4 regions of the Peribacillus sp. Bi134 genome follow, and region 2 is predicted to be linked to each of the others. Evidence: riboswitches for the same ligand, from Rfam matches in the RefSeq annotation. Region 2 holds a riboswitch; each other region holds the start of a gene.

Region 1 (4,218 bases), on a different contig from region 2:
AGGTATACCTTTGCATTGTGCTCGTCAATTTTATCACCAAGCATCTCAGCATAGCGTTGAGCTGGAAGAGGTAAGAATGGAGATCCGAAGCAAGTGGAGAATGTAGCTTCCGGTGAAGTTACGCCTCTTTCAGTACCAGCCAATTTACTAGTGTATCCGCTTAGGAAGTGGAACATTGCCTGTTCTTTGGAAAGCTTGCTGATTGGAGGCAGAACGCCTGAAGCATCAGCTGTTAAGAAAATGATTGTATTTGGATGTCCTGCAATACTTGGGTTCACGATGTTATCGATCGCTTGCATTTGGTAAGCAGCACGAGTGTTTTCAGTCAATGAACTGTCATCATAGTTCGCTTCACGTGTATCCGGATCAACAACAACATTTTCCAATACGGCACCGAAACGGATTGCATCGAAAATTTGTGGTTCTTTTTCACGTGAAAGATTGATCGTTTTCGCATAGCAGCCGCCTTCGATGTTGAATACGCCATTAGAAGACCAGCCGTGCTCGTCATCGCCAATCAGTTTACGGCTAGTGTCTGCTGATAAAGTTGTTTTGCCTGTACCGGACAGACCGAAGAATAAAGCGACGTCCCCTTCACGTCCTACGTTAGCAGAGCAATGCATTGGAAGGATTCCAGCCTCTGGAAGTAAGTAGTTCATGATCGAGAAGATCGATTTTTTCATTTCTCCTGCATATTCCGTTCCGCCGATCAGGATGGTACGGCGTTCAAATGAAACGATGATGAAAGTTTCGGAAGTGGTTCCGTCCACTTCTGGGTCTGCTTTGAAGTTAGGTGCAGAAAGGATTGTGAATTCAGCTTCGTGACCTCTTAGTTCCTCTTCATTTGGACGGATGAACAAAGTATGGGCGAAAAGGTTATGCCAAGCATATTCATTAACAACACGGATTGGAAGACGAGATGATTCGTCTGCACCAGCGAAACCTTTAAAAACAAAAATCTCTTCTTTTGCTTTTAGGTAGTCAACTACTTTATTATATAGTTTATTGAACACATCTTCGGAAATTGGCTGGTTCACTGAACCCCAATCGATTTTATCTTTAACGGATGCTTCTTCCACGATAAATTTATCTTTAGGTGAACGACCAGTATATTTGCCAGTTTCAGCTTTTACTGCGCCGGTTGATGTTAAAACGCCTTCATTTCTGCTTAATACTTTTTCGACCAATTGAGGAACTGAAAGTTGAGTTTGCACATTGTTTCCTGTTAATAACTGGTGTAACTCATTAGAAACATCTACAGAATTCATATATGAGGTACCTTCCTTTGTTTAAGTTTTTAGATTACAATTAGTATAACACATTCATTTAAATAGTCTATACTATTTCTTCTAATTTGTGATTATTTTCAGCTGGCCGCGTTAATCATTTTATTCCGGCAGGAACCGAGTCAGGATTATCACATATACTTTAATGAAGTCAATTTTATTTTAATAGGAAGTAAGTAAGCAATATATTTCCAATGGTGAAGTCGTTTTTCGTATGCTTAATACTTATTATTAATGGCAATTTCCAACATTTCTATTCGTATTTTGCATTGTAAACCCTTCTAAGACGCTGTATCAACACTTTTTTCAAAAGAAAGCCATACTGGGCGGAAATGTTCTTTTTAGAAAAGCATTGACAAATTCCAACTAGATACGATAATATCTTAAATTGTACGGATTCTCTTATCCCGAGTTGGTGGAGGGACAGGCCCTTTGAAACCCAGCAACCTGCCATATTGAACTTGACTCCAAGATCGATCGCCGAAAATAAAGCGAAGATCTTCAAGGAATAGTGGTGATGGTGCTAACCTGAGCAAGGTAAAAACCCTTGAACGATAAGAGTGAAAGGATAGAAGACAGAATTTTAAACCTTTCCTCATTTGCCAGGGAAGGTTTTTGTGTTTTTCATAAGTAATTCTGTGTCTATAGTTGAAACTAATGAGGGAAACGAGTTCCGTAAAAATCAGGCTTATGCCTACAACATACTAACTTCCAAGGAGGAAATATGATGTCAAAGAAACGTCTATTTACTTCTGAATCTGTTACAGAGGGCCATCCGGACAAAATTTGTGATCAGATTTCAGATTCCATTTTAGATGCTATCCTAGCTAAGGATGCAAATGCACGTGTTGCGTGTGAAACTAGTGTAACAACAGGCCTTGTACTTGTTGCTGGTGAAATTACAACGTCCGCTTACGTGGATATTCCGCGTATCGTTCGTGATACGATTAAAGGAATTGGCTACACACGTGCGAAATACGGTTTCGATGCTGAAACTTGTGCAGTGTTGAGTTCCATTGATGAGCAGTCTGCCGATATCGCAGCTGGAGTCGATAAAGCATTGGAAGCTCGTGAAGGAAACATGTCAGAGGAAGAAATCGATGCAATCGGTGCAGGGGACCAAGGTCTTATGTTCGGATTTGCTTGTAATGAAACAGAAGAGCTTATGCCGCTTCCGATTTCATTGGCGCATAAACTTTCATTCCGCCTGGCTCAAGTTCGTAAAGATGAAACTCTTGCTTACTTACGCCCTGATGGTAAAACACAGGTAACTGTGGAATATGATGAGAATAACCGTCCTGTACGTGTAGATACGATCGTTATCTCTACACAGCATGATGCTGAAATTACGCTTGAACAAATTCAAGCCGATCTAAAAGAACATGTGATCAAAGCGGTCGTTCCAGCTGAATTGATCGATGCTAAAACTAAATACTTCATCAACCCGACTGGCCGTTTCGTAATTGGCGGACCTCAAGGGGATGCGGGTCTTACTGGACGTAAAATCATCGTTGATACTTACGGCGGATACGCTCGTCACGGCGGCGGTGCATTCTCTGGTAAGGATGCTACTAAAGTTGACCGTTCTGCTGCATACGCTGCTCGTTATGTTGCGAAAAACATCGTGGCAGCCGGCCTTGCCGACAAAGCGGAAGTTCAATTGGCATACGCAATCGGTGTGGCAGAGCCTGTATCGATTTCAATTGATACGTTCGGAACTGGTACAGTTAGCGAAGAAGTCCTTGTTGACCTAGTTCGTGCTAACTTCGACCTTCGTCCAGCTGGCATCATCAAAATGCTTGACCTTCGTCGCCCGATCTACAAACAAACAGCTGCTTACGGACACTTTGGCCGTACAGATGTCGATCTTCCATGGGAACGCACGGACAAAGCAGAAACATTAAAAGCACAAGCGTAAATCATATAAAAAAGGTGTCCCGCAATTTGCGGGACACCTTTTTTTTGTGGATTAATTTTGCCGTCAGCGGGAATAATTCAAGAAATCCCAAAGAAATATAAAATACGTGCAAAACTCGTGAGTTAAAGTCGTTTACAAGTTTGTTTGGGTCATCAAATCGTGAGGTTGAAGCGTTACTCTAGAGTTTGTAGCAAGTACTCGAGAGTTTAGAGCGTATACTCGAGAGTTTAGAGCGTATACTCGAGAGTTTAGAGCGTATACTCGAGAGTTTAGAGCGTATACTCATGAGTTTAGAGCATATACTCATGAATTTAGAGCGTATACTCGTGAGTTTGGAGTAAATACTCGTGAATTTGTAGCAAATACTCGTGAGTTTGAGTACAATACTCGTAACTTTCAGTCAATTCACTTTATGCGTTCCGCCGTTTTATAGTATTGTCCTTTTTCGGCATATTCGCGAACGATGCGTTCCATATCCTGGCGATCTTCTTCGTTGATTTCGCGAATGACTTTAGCTGGCCGTCCGAATGCCAGCATGTTCGGTGGAATGACTTTACCTTGTGGAACGAGGCTGCCGGCACCGATGAAGGCTCCTTCGCCGATTTCAGCTTCATCAAGTATAATCGATCCCATGCCGATCAGAGCTCCTTTACGGATTTTACAGCTATGTAAAATGACCTGATGGCCAATGGTTACTTCATCCTCGATGATCAATGGATTATTTGGGCTTTGGTGCAGGACGCTGTTATCCTGTATACTGACTTTTTTCCCGATGATGGTTGGGGATACATCACCGCGAATGACGGAATTGAACCAAATTGATGTTTCGTCGCCAATTTTGACATCACCTGTCACGACAGCATTCTCAGCAATATAAGCGCTTTCGGCGATTTCAGGTTCTTTGCCTTTATACGGATAAATAATCATTTTCAATCATTTCCTTTCCGAAGTGAATGTTTTTATGTATTATTTTAATATACCGTATGCAAATACACTTGGCTATTTATAATAGCA
Region 2 (4,218 bases):
ACCTATAAATAATAATCCAAGAACAAGGATGAAAGTTCCAATCATCTCACTTAATAGATTTGAAAATGTGTGCGGGATCGCAGGTGAAGTCGCGAACACACCAAGCTTCGCTCCTGGATCATCCGTAGCTTTCCAGTGTGGCAAATAGTGCAGGAATACTAGAGTCGCGCCGAGTATCGCGCCAATCATCTGGGCAACGATGTAACCGGGCACATCACTCCATGGAAATTCTCCAATAATGGCAAAACCTACTGTGACCGCCGGGTTTAAATGCGCCCCGCTTATGGAACCCACTGCAAAAACACCCATGGTAACCGCCAATCCCCACGCAATCGTGATAACGATCCAGCCGGCATCCTTTGCATAGGAACCCTTTAAGGATGAACCAGCCCCAATACCTGCTCCGAATACAACTAATATCATCGTGCCTAACACTTCTCCCCAAAATGGAGTCATGATAAAACCCCTCCCCTGTTAAATTATTAAACCTTGCCAACAAATAAAAGGAGATCCACAGCAGAACTATCTTCATAAATAAATTATGAATAGATCTGTTGTGAATCTCCTAGTCTCCGTCACATATATTAACTTGTACTGTAAAATATACTAGGTTATGAAAACGCTGTCAATATTTTGTGAAAAATTAATCTATTTTTCTGTAATTTTTTTCAATTTTCCCCTATTAGACGATATCCCATAATTCAGTTTTGGATGTGGTGATCGACGAAGCTCCAGCATCAAGGGCATTCAGGACTTCATCCGAAGTACGTATGAGGCCGCCTGCAAAAATCGGTGTCTGCAATCGTTCCTTCACTTCTTTTATCATCCATGGCATGGCGCCCGGCAATACTTCGATATAATCCGGCTTGGTTTTCTGCACCAGCTTATAACTTTTCTCAAGCGCATGTGAGTCTATTAAAAAGATTCGCTGGATGGCAATGACCCCCTTTTGCTTCGCCTTCAATATAACGCTTGATTTAGTCGAAATCAGCCCATAGGGATTATATTCCTGACAAATGAATTCTGTCGCGTACTCATCACTTCTTATGCCATGGATCAAATCGACATGATAAATCATTTTCTTATTATGTTGTTTTGCCATCATACTTACATTTTTCAATTGTGATATATGCAAATCAAGAAACACACCTATTTCATAGGAACTTTCTAGAAATCTTTCAAAATCCTTCATGCTTGCTGAAGCAGGCAAAATCTTTTGATCCATCATTATCCTCCTCATTCCCAGAAGAACTCAAAACTTCAAGTTATTTAGTATATTTTAAAGAGCTTGATTTATCAATCACATTTTTTTCATGACAATCTCACAATAACACTAACATACCTGGCACTCCCTTTATAGATTGCGGATAAGGTTGTATGTAAAATATCCCTTAACTCATAAAGAAAGTTTCATTATCAATGCACCTTCGACAAGTTCATACGATTTAATTGTGCCCACCGGAATTTTTCTCACGATGTTCCAAGCATTAACATTCATTTTGATCGTTCTTTTTTCAAATTCAAAAAATGGCGGTCTGTTAAATATCCTTTGGTTGATGAAATTCCTGTCAACTGGTTCCATTTCCACTAATTCAAATGAAATCGTTCTTTTTTCCACATGAACCGGTTTTAATGTAATCCGGAAAGCTACGTTTTTCTTAAACATCATTTTTTTCACTTCCATCGTTCCGGAAAGCACAATATGCTTCGGCGTAATCTCGACTTTAATATCCTGACCAGATGATTTCATTTTTATGATTCTCTCTACCATGGCTTCAGTTACCGTTATCGGTATGCCACTTTTGAATGGACTCATCCTTGCATTCCCTCCCCACTCAAAGCTTATGCCGGATTCCCTGATGCCGTTAACATTTCAGTCCGATTAATAAACGGTATATTCTAAATATTCAACCTCCAGCTCTTGACCTTTGTAAAAACTACCTGTATAGTCATAATTAATTTAATAGACAACTCTTATCCAGAGAGGTGGAGGGACTGGCCCTTTGATGCCTCAGCAACAGACTATTCATGTACTGTGCTAATTCCAGAAGTGTAAAAACTTGAAGATAAGAAGAGTATATAGCTTTGTTGCCAACACCTCTTCTTATTTTTTAAGAAGAGGTTTTTTATTTTTAAAAGGAAAGAAGGAATGCAACATGTCAATCACATTAACGAAAGCACCATTCAGGGCCGATCACGTCGGAAGTTTATTAAGACCGGAACGTTTACATATTGCCAGAAAGCAATTTAGGGAGGGTACCCTTTCAGCAGAGCGCCTTCGTGAAATTGAAACCGAAGAAATCAAACGGATTGTCGATAAACAAATTGAAGTTGGATTAGAGGCTGTTACGGACGGCGAGTTCAGACGAACATGGTGGCACTTTGACTTCCTCGAACATTTAAATGGCATCGAGGGATATGTGACTGAAAAAGGTCTCACATTCGATGGTGTGGAAACAGAGAGATATAACGTTCGCAATACCGGGAAGGTTTCATTCAATCCTGAACATCCCTTCATTCGTGATTTCATTGAATTGAACAAAATCGTGAACGGACGTGCCGTTGCCAAGCAAACGATTCCCAGTCCGAATCAATTATTTGCTGCAGGTATTCATAATGAAGACATCTACCCTGATATCGAAGACTATGCAAATGATATCATCAAAGCCTATCAGCATGCTTTGAAAGCCTTTTATGAAGCAGGTGTGCGTTATCTTCAATTGGATGATGTATATATTGCCAGACTTTCAGCTCCAGATTTCCAGTTCAAAGATGGAAAATATACGAGGGAACAGTTAATTGATCTTGCACTTCGTGTCATTAATGGAGCATTGGAAGGCAAACCAGAAGACCTTGTCGTCACTACCCACCTATGTCGCGGAAACTATCAGTCGACTTGGGCGTTTGAAGGAAGCTATGCCCGTATCGCTCCCACTTTATTGGCAAAAGAAAAAGTGGATGGATTCTTCTTGGAATATGATGATCAACGCTCAGGGGATTTCAAACCATTGGAATACATTCCAAATGGCGGTGCACAGGTTGTACTGGGGGTCGTCACTTCAAAAAATGGGGAAATCGAAGACAAGGAAGCTGTTAAGGCACGCATTAAAGAAGCCTCGCACTTCGTTGCTCTCGAACAATTATGCTTAAGCCCTCAATGCGGCTTCGCCTCCACCCATCACGGCAACAAGCTAACCGAAGAACAGCAATGGGAAAAGCTGAAATTCGTCGTTGATGTAGCAAAAGAAGTGTGGGAATGATTTTTTTGCGGAAACTTTAATACTGATTTACAGGATTCGAATAACCTAATCGGCAGCACTTATTAGGGAGCCGATTAGGTCCTTGCAATAATACATTTCCATTCCTTTAATGGCTCTTTTGAATAACGGTATCAAGTTTTGATTTATGAAATTAACGATTAATGTTAAAATCATTTGACATATCGATAATTCTCGATATAATGAAATGTATGAAAACAATCGAGATATTTAAAGCATTATCCAATGAATCCAGGTTGCAAATCTTACAATGGCTCAAGGCGCCTGAACTCCACTTCACCCCTCATGAGGGAATAGACATGAAGGAAACCGGCGTTTGCGTAAGTCAGATTACGGAAAAATTAAACATGACCCAGTCCACGGCCTCTCAATACCTCTCGATGCTTCTTAGAGCAGGATTGATTAAAACGGAGCGGATAGGAAAGTTTACGTATTACAAACGAGATGAAGATGCAATCTCAAAAATTACTGATTTCTTGAAAGAAGAAGTATGAAAATGAACCTGATCCGTACCTTAGAGGGTTGGGTTCATTTCCCCCCCCTAACAGTTCGACATTTCGCGATATGTTTATTTTTTTATCCATACATATTAACATATTCCGATATATCTTTATATAAAATTGATAATCATTAATGAGGAGTGAATCTATTTTGCTTAATACATGGAAAATTTACATGTTGGCGATAATCAGTTTTTTAGTAGGAACATCCGAATTCATCATATCCGGAATTTTGGATAAGATTGCGGATTCTCTTGGAGTTACCCTTGCTGCCGCAGGACAGCTCATTACAATTTTCTCCCTTGTCTACGCAATCGGTACACCCATTCTAATGGCTTTGACAGCAAGTTTAGACAGACGAAAATTAATGTTGTATTCCCTTGGACTATTCATAGTGTCCAACCTGCTTGCCTTTCTATTACCAGGCTTTGGACCGTTTC
Region 3 (4,218 bases), on a different contig from region 2:
TAGAATCAAAAAGAAAAGATATTGAATCGAATTTAAAACCACTGAATACAAAATCAACTAATTAATCAAGGGGAAAGGAAGGAATCGGCATGCAAAAGCAAAATGCAGGAATACATCATATAACCGCAATTGTAGGCAATCCTCAAGAGAATGTGGATTTTTATGCTGGAGTGCTGGGAATGCGTATGGTGAAGAAAACCGTTAATTTTGATGATCCAGGCACCTATCATTTATATTTCGGAGATGAATCAGGTTCACCGGGCACTATCATCACTTTCTTTCCTTGGCCTGGGGCATACCGAGGGACAATTGGCTCCGGACAAGTGGGGATAACAACATATGCCATTCCGGAAGGTTCATTGGGCTTCTGGGAAACGCGCTTGGGTAAATTTAATATTGACTTTGAAAAGATCTCACGCTTCGGCGAGGATTATCTGGGATTTCAGGACCCACATGGATTGCAACTTGAACTGGTTGAGCGTAAAGAAGGTAAAAATAGCGAGTGGTCATTCGGCGGTGTACCAGCTGATAAGGCAATCAAGGGATTCGGCGGTGCTGTATTATTGACGTCTAAACCGATCAAAACGATGGAACTTTTAGAGGAAGTGATGGGTTTGCAAAAGATGGGGGAAGAGGGCGATTTCATTCGCTTCAAATCAACATCGGACATCGGAAATTTGATAGATGTTAAAAAAACGGTTTTGCCAAATGGGAAAATCGGAGTGGGAACTGTTCATCATCTTGCATGGCGTGCAAGCGATAATGAAGATCATAAAGAATGGAGGGAACATATCGCAAACCATGGCTATGGCGTGACACCCTTTAAAGACCGCCAATACTTCGATGCCATTTATTTCAGGGAAGATGGAGGCATACTCTTTGAAGTTGCCACAGATCCACCTGGCTTTGCTCATGATGAAACGAAGGAAACGATGGGTAGTAAATTAATGCTGCCGCCTTGGCTTGAAGAAAAAAGGGAAATTATGGAGAAAACGTTACTGCCGGCAGTGCCGAGGGTACTAGAGGAGGATAAATGATGAAGCATATTTTTCAAAAAGGAAGTAATCCAGATGCACCGTTGCTTTTGCTTTTACATGGCACTGGAGGAACGGAAACGGATCTTTTGCCATTATCGGAGATGGTTTCACCGGGATCATCCGTACTCAGCGTACGGGGAAATGTACTTGAAAACGGAATGCCCCGTTATTTCCGCCGGCTGGCTGAAGGAGTTTTTGATGAAGAAGATTTGATTTTCCGTACGAAGGAGCTTTATGACTTCTTGGAATCAGCGTCCGGACAATATGACTTCGATCGTGACAGAGTGGTGGCATTAGGTTATTCTAATGGTGCAAACATAGCAGCAAGTTTGATGTTCCATTTCGAAGGGGCATTAAAAGGAGCGATTCTTCATCATCCAATGGTGCCTAGACGCGGGATTGCTTTGCCGTCCCTATCGGATATACCTGTATTCATTGCTGCAGGTAAAAACGATCCGATTTGCCCCGCAGCAGAAACTGATGAACTTAATCGGATTTTACTGCAAGCGGGTGCTGCGGTGGACGTTCACTGGGAAAATTACGGTCATCAGTTAACACGTTCAGAGGTTGATGCAGCAAGTTCATGGTTTCAAAAGAACTTTTTATAAGAATGAGAGGGATGAAGATGATTTCAGTAAATCCTGAAAGTCTTACAGAACGGGAAAATTATAAGTTTTTGACTGGAAGCATCATACCGAGACCAATAGCCCTGGTCACGACACAATCCGAAACCGGTACAATCAATATAGCGCCGTTCAGTTTTTTTAACATAGTCAGTTCCAATCCTCCGATGATTTCCATTTCTGTTCAACGGAAAGAAGGAGTTTTGAAGGACACGGCCCGAAATGCAATTCAAACAGGTGAATTCGTTGTTCATATCACTGATGAAGACAATGTTGCTGATGCAAATCGAACGGCCGAGGAACTCCCGTCTGACGAAAGTGAATTGGGTCTTACCAATTTCACTCAGGCTGTTAGTGATAAGGTGTCGGTACCAGGATTGCAAGAAGCGAAGGTACGCTTTGAATGCACATTGGAGCATGCGATACCTTTGGCAGGTTCCAAGAATAAACCTGGTTGTGATTTATTGATAGGGAAAATAGTCTGCTATCATATAGAGCAGGAGATTTACCATAATGGCCGAATTGACCAGAATGGGCTAAAACCAGTAGCAAGATTAGCGGGTCATACTTATACAAAACTAGGAGAATTATTTGAAATTGAAAGACCTTAAGGAATATAAGAAAAATGGCGTCATCTTTTAAGGTGTCGTCATTTTTTAAAAATTATTCCCGGTTAGCATTATTTACAATTCTATAATGTAAGCGACTGTTCCAAAAACAAGTTCATATCTATGCCAAAGGTGCGTTGATCGTTTGGATTTTAAAGGAAGCCTTTACAAACCGAAACAAAACTTGACAATTTTTTCATAGATTGATAAAGTTATAAAAAAATAATTTCTTATCCAGAGAGGTGGAGGGACTGGCCCTATGAAACCTCAGCAACAGGTCTGCAATGACACTGTGCTAATTCCAGGGGGTGAAACCTTGATAGATAAGACCGTACGTGTTTATTTGTCAGTAACGCACTCTTTTTTAGAGTGCGTTTTCGTTTTTTCTGGATGCAAGATAAAGGAGAGTAAGAATGGAGAACAAAAGGAAGCATGATTTTCAAAGGAAAATGCAGGCACGGCATATAATAATGCTATCGCTTGGCGGGGTGATTGGAACAGGTTTATTCTTAAGTTCGGGTTATACGATTCAACAGGCAGGCCCGTTTGGCACCATCCTTTCGTATCTGATTGGGGCATTAGTGGTTTATCTAGTCATGCTATGTCTAGGGGAACTGGCAGTACATATGCCCGAGACAGGTGCGTTTCATAGCTACTCAGCTAAATACATAGGTCCTGGGACAGGGTATACAGTAGCCTGGTTGTATTGGCTAACTTGGACAGTTGCACTTGGTTCGGAATTCACGGCTGCAGGATTGTTGATGCAGAGATGGTTTCCATCAATCAATGTCTGGATATGGAGTGCACTATTTGCCATATTGGTTTTGGCATTAAATGCGTGGACCGTTAAATTTTTCGCTGAATCCGAATTCTGGTTTGCGTCTATAAAGGTATTTGCCATTGTGATTTTCATTATTTTGGGAGCAGCGGTAATGCTAGGTTTCATTCCAATAATTCATTCACAATCCGCTCCGTTATTCTCCAATTTTACAAGTGAAGGTTTATTTCCGAATGGTGCTTTTGCCATTATAATGACGATGCTTGCGGTGAATTTCGCATTCTCTGGAACTGAATTAATTGGAATTGCAGCTGGAGAAACTGTGAATCCAGAAAAAACGATACCAAAGGCAATCCGTATGACATTATGGAGATTGATTATCTTTTTTGTAGGAACCATCGTTGTATTATCCGCATTATTGCCTATTTCGGATGCAAGCGTATTAGAAAGCCCCTTTGTGGCAGTTCTTGAACGGATTGGTGTGCCATATGCAGCGGATATTATGAACTTTGTTATATTAACTGCCATTTTGTCTGCTGCAAACTCAGGACTGTATGCGGCATCCAGAATGCTTTGGTCACTTGCAGATAAGGAAACTATATCACCAATATTTGCAAAATTGACAAAACGGGGAGTTCCGATAAATGCAGTCCTTTTCAGTATGTTGGGCGGCTGCTTAGCCCTGTTTTCGAGTATTATTGCACCGGATACTGTTTACATAGTGCTTGTATCCATTTCTGGACTAGCCGTTGTTGTAGTTTGGATGAGTATTAGCATGTCGCAATTTCTATTTCGCAGACGATATATAAACGAAGGAAATTCAGTAAATGACTTAGCTTATCGAACGCCATTATATCCACTCGTACCAATCGTTTCTTTTATGCTATGCCTAGCTTCTTGCATAGGAATTGCATTTGATCCTACACAACGAATTGCACTATATTGTGGCATTCCATTTATTTTGATTTGCTATGGAAGTTATTATCTGACACAAAACCATAAAGAAAAGAGGAGTAAATCATGAACATTAAAACTAACCCAATTGACGCTATTTTACGAGATCATTCAGTCATGATTTTAGACGGAGCTTTAGCTACAGAGCTAGAGAGGCATGGATGTGATTTGGACGACCCGCTCTGGTCTGCACGTGTATTACTTGAAAATCCAGAAGT
Region 4 (4,218 bases), on a different contig from region 2:
GCCGGATTATTTCTCAACTGTCCTTGGTTCGTTATACACACTCGACCAGGAACGTTTCGAGAAAATGACGGTTGCCCTTTGGAAAAATTATAAATATACGGATTCTTATTTCGAATGGTTAAGAGTGATTAATAATTTGATAGATACCATCGAATTGAACCATGCGGATGTATGGGATGAGCTTTCCGTCTATTACAGGGATGCATATGCAGGTCTGTTAGAAGGAACGCATCTAATCAAAGAATTAAGTCCTGTCGTGCCAAGGTTGCTGGAAAACTGGCTCAAAATCGCAGACGGGGAGCTTTCGCTGTTTGCGGCGGCGTCCACGTTGTCCTGGAATGAAATCTTCCCGGATACGGTCAATGCGCTGGTCATTCAGGATGCAGAGAGCCTGCTTTCGAAATCGCCTAAATTGGGAGGCGGACTGGAAGCGGGAGAGAAACTGTTCAATTCCATTATCCAGTGGGCTGAAGATAATGATTTAAGGGTTGGCAATAAGCTTAAATGGATGGTGGAGGGGCTTAAGGATACCAGGAATTTCAATCTCCTTCTTGCAGGAAGTACAGGAAATGGCAAGACATCCTTTATTCAGTCAATCGTTGGCGAGAGCATTGCTGCTGAGGACCATTCTTCCCTAGTCAGTGTCAAAGATGGGGATGATTTGGAAATCCTTGAAATTACCGATACAGATAGCAAAGTTGTCGAGGAGCTAACTGATTTGGATGAAACACGCCGTCAGCGCGGGACTATTGTCGATGTGACAATCATCAGTGACTACCTAAGAAATAATCATCTGCGGTTATTGGATACACCGGGGTTCAATGGGGAACAAAGCGTGGAATCCGATTTCCAAGGCTATTTACATGGCAGTGATGGCCTGATGTTCGTTCTTGACGCCCGGGCTCCTTTCACCGGCAGCGAAAGGGATCTGTTATTGGAAATTCAAATGATGGCTCCGAAACTGCCGATCCATTTCCTATTAAATAAAATGGATACGATATACAGTGATCAGGTCGCAGTCCGGATGGAAGACGAAACATGGGATAAAGTGAATGCATATTTCCCGAATGCGAAAGTGTTCGCTTTCTCCAAACATTATGACAGCAGGCAGCAATTGAAGGACCTTTCAGCCTTCCTTCAATCGAATTATCAAGATGATAATTGGAAGGAAAGAAGATCTGAAAAAATCCTGGCATTCATTCGTAAAACTTTATCTTATCTATTAGAAAAACGGGCAGCCAATGAGCGGAAATGCGAGCATTCCATCTCTTGGAATGAGCAGATGGAAGTCAAACTGAATGGAGCGGTCAATCAACTGGCTGATCTGGAAAAAGAAAAAAGTGAAAATATCATAAGGTCGTATCGTTCGCTTAAGGACGAAGTGAAAAGTCAGCTTTATTCAAAAATTCCTGAATTACTGAGGGATTGCTCTAAATCGTTAACGGAAAGCAGTGATTTCAGTCAGGTCCATGTACAGTTAAACCAGGAAATGAATGAGCGGATTCAAAACTTCATTTCTGACAAGATCATGCCTCAATATTACCGTTCTCTTCAAGACTGGATTGCCAGTTCCCAAATGGAGTTCTCACAAAGCCAGCAGTTCATGGATGAGATGAGTGCCGGATTCAATGAATTATACAAAGAAGAACGGATTACACTGGCAGGTGACTTCAGAGTATTGGATGACTGGCGCCGTGATGCCGACCGGATGACAAGCAGTATCCGCATCGAAAACGTTAATATCCTTTTGCGCAGGACTCCATCTCAATTACTGCTTAAAGGGGCAGGGAAGCTGTTTGGGGCGATACCGCAAAATAAAGCCAATATGTACAATCGTTATAAGAAATACCTGGAAAGTGAAGATTACCTGGATGTTGCGGAAATGATCACGGAGCGTTTCCTTACCCAATTTGGATTGTTTGAAAAATCTTTGGATCGTGACATCTCCCTTTTCTATCGCGGTTCATTTGCATTACTTCAAAAAACGATAGAGCAAACGCAGACTGAAATAAAAGACTACCAGGCTGCATTGGAGCATATGAAACAAAATCCGGAAGTTTACCGTGACCCTATCACTTTGTTCGAAGTGAAATTAAGGCAGTTGGAGCGGCTTGAAAAGATTGAGAAAAAGCGTCTAGCCCAGCTTCAAAGAAAATAAAAAATAACGGGGAACATTTCAAATATTCAAAAATCTATTGACTTTACGACTATATCCCTATAAAGTGATAATTACGAAAACGTAACACGATATATCTCTTATCAAGAGTGGCGGAGGGACTGGCCCTAAGATGCCCAGCAACCGTTCCATTAGGAATTGGTGCTAAATCCTGCAAAACAGAAATGTTTTGACAGATAAGAGAGGGACAAGTCTGCAAAACAGCCGATTAAACCTCTCTATATTAGAGAGGTTTTTATTTTGGGATTTACACCAACTTAACTGATGAGACTAATAAGAAAAAATGGAGGGAAACAAGATGAAAAGGTCTATTAAAGGTATATTCATTTCAGCCATCGCTTCGGCTTTGCTTTTAACGGGGTGCTCTACAGGTCAGAGTTCCACAGAGTCGAAGAAAGAAGAAAAAGTATCATTTGAAAATGTTCCGGAAAGATTCGCTGATGGAGATGGAGCCAGAATCAAAGTGATCCGTAAAATTGGCGGTGATGATCATACGGCCCAATACCTGGCAGGGGCGAAGGAAGAAGGAGAAGCACTGGGGTTTCAAGTGGATACGTACACAGCCAATGGTGATACGGCTAAATTCCATGATGCGATAGCGCAGGCTTTGGAGGAAGATTATGACGGCTATATCATTTCACATGGTGATGATGCAGCAACTGTGAATGACGTTCAAAAGTTGGTTGATGCAGGTAAAAGCGTTGTCACATTCGATTCAATAAGCGATCTATCTAAAATAGAAGGCGTGACATTAACTTCACAAGATGATGAAGAGTTGGCAACACTGGCTTTTGATAAGCTGATAAAAGAACAGAAAGGTAAAGCGGCAATTGCATACCTTTGGGTGGACGGTTTTCCTCCAATGGTAAGAAGAAATGCAGTCTATCAGGAAAAATTAAAAGAAAATCCTGGGATCAAAGAAGTCGAAAGATTCGGAGTGGCATCTGCTGATACATCGGTTCAGACACAAAATGCTGTAGCCGCAATGCTGAATAAATACCCTAAAGGTAAATTGGATGCCATTTTCGCAACATGGGATGCCTTTGCTATCGGTGCAGCCCGGGCGATTAAAGAGGCGGGCCGCGATGAAGTGAAGATATATGGAATAGATGTCTCGAATGCAGATCTCCAGGAAATCCAATCGGCTGATAGCTCATGGTCCTACACGGCAGCAGTAGATCCCAAGTTGATCGGTGCAGTGAATATGAGGATATTGGCTAAAAAATTAGCGGGCGAAGAAACGCCGCAAACCTATGACTTGGAGGCTTCACTTATTTCACAAAAGCAAATCCAAGCGTCTAAAGAAGCAGTGAACATGGCAAATCTGTCTGGTATTGTCGATGGCTGGGGTGTATCGACGGAATTTGAAGAAGATTGGATGAAAGTTTTGAAAGATCATTATAAAAATTAAAAAGAGACACTCTCTTTCAAGTAGAAGGGAGTGTCTGTTCAATAAGGGGGAATGGACATGGGCACGCAACTAGAAATGAAGAAGATTTCGATTGAATTTCCGGGGGTGAAGGCGCTGAGTGATGTTGATTTTTCCGTAAAATCGGGGACAGCCCACGCATTGGTCGGTGCAAACGGAGCAGGGAAATCGACGTTAATGAAAGTTTTATCGGGAGCCCATGTTCATTATTCAGGTGACATTTATATTGATGGGGTGAAGAGGGATATCCGCTCGCCAAAAGCGGCTCAAGAACAAGGCATTCAAATTGTTTATCAGGAAGTGGATACCGCCCTCATCCCTTATTTAACGGTTGGGGAAAATGTAATGTTGAATGATATGGTCCAAAACATGGGAAAAAAACAGATGGTCCAATGGAAAGAGCTGCATAACCAAGCGGCTTCTATTCTTGAAGATATGAAAATTCGTGTCCCTTCGAAAAAGCTGGTAAGAGACCTTACCTTGGCTGAAAAACAGATGGTCCTGATAGCAAGAGCCGTTTCGACAGAATGCAAATTCCTGATTCTCGACGAGCCAACTGCTCCGTTAAGTCATACGGAGACGACAGAACTTTTTCGAATTGTAAATGAATTAA

The links. Region 2 has a riboswitch for S-adenosylmethionine ahead of LQ188_RS05810 (5-methyltetrahydropteroyltriglutamate--homocysteine S-methyltransferase). Riboswitches for the same ligand answer to the same signal wherever they lie in the genome.
Region 1: linked by a shared signal. The riboswitch ahead of metK (methionine adenosyltransferase) and the one ahead of LQ188_RS05810 (5-methyltetrahydropteroyltriglutamate--homocysteine S-methyltransferase) in region 2 are both predicted to bind S-adenosylmethionine.
Region 3: linked by a shared signal. The riboswitch ahead of mmuP (S-methylmethionine permease) and the one ahead of LQ188_RS05810 (5-methyltetrahydropteroyltriglutamate--homocysteine S-methyltransferase) in region 2 are both predicted to bind S-adenosylmethionine.
Region 4: linked by a shared signal. The riboswitch ahead of LQ188_RS19720 (sugar ABC transporter substrate-binding protein) and the one ahead of LQ188_RS05810 (5-methyltetrahydropteroyltriglutamate--homocysteine S-methyltransferase) in region 2 are both predicted to bind S-adenosylmethionine.

The regions. Positions count from the first base shown of each region.
Region 1 is NZ_CAKKLN010000011.1:82,166-86,383, reverse strand. It holds gene pckA (phosphoenolpyruvate carboxykinase (ATP)) at 1-1,268, opposite strand, end outside; SAM riboswitch class I at 1,686-1,847, shown strand; gene metK (methionine adenosyltransferase) at 2,011-3,204, shown strand; gene LQ188_RS23155 (gamma carbonic anhydrase family protein) at 3,610-4,128, opposite strand.
Region 2 is NZ_CAKKLN010000002.1:585,608-589,825, reverse strand. It holds gene LQ188_RS05825 (MIP/aquaporin family protein) at 1-456, opposite strand, end outside; gene LQ188_RS05820 (glycerol-3-phosphate responsive antiterminator) at 683-1,225, opposite strand; gene LQ188_RS05815 (hypothetical protein) at 1,397-1,816, opposite strand; SAM riboswitch class I at 1,972-2,073, shown strand; gene LQ188_RS05810 (5-methyltetrahydropteroyltriglutamate--homocysteine S-methyltransferase) at 2,157-3,260, shown strand; gene LQ188_RS05805 (metalloregulator ArsR/SmtB family transcription factor) at 3,470-3,772, shown strand; gene LQ188_RS05800 (MFS transporter) at 3,930-4,218, shown strand, end outside.
Region 3 is NZ_CAKKLN010000001.1:293,736-297,953, forward strand. It holds gene LQ188_RS01435 (ring-cleaving dioxygenase) at 1-65, shown strand, start outside; gene LQ188_RS01440 (ring-cleaving dioxygenase) at 90-1,037, shown strand; gene LQ188_RS01445 (alpha/beta hydrolase) at 1,037-1,645, shown strand; gene LQ188_RS01450 (flavin reductase family protein) at 1,663-2,271, shown strand; SAM riboswitch class I at 2,496-2,598, shown strand; gene mmuP (S-methylmethionine permease) at 2,682-4,070, shown strand; gene mmuM (homocysteine S-methyltransferase) at 4,067-4,218, shown strand, end outside.
Region 4 is NZ_CAKKLN010000008.1:289,317-293,534, reverse strand. It holds gene LQ188_RS19725 (GTPase domain-containing protein) at 1-2,158, shown strand, start outside; SAM riboswitch class I at 2,254-2,359, shown strand; gene LQ188_RS19720 (sugar ABC transporter substrate-binding protein) at 2,475-3,587, shown strand; gene LQ188_RS19715 (sugar ABC transporter ATP-binding protein) at 3,645-4,218, shown strand, end outside.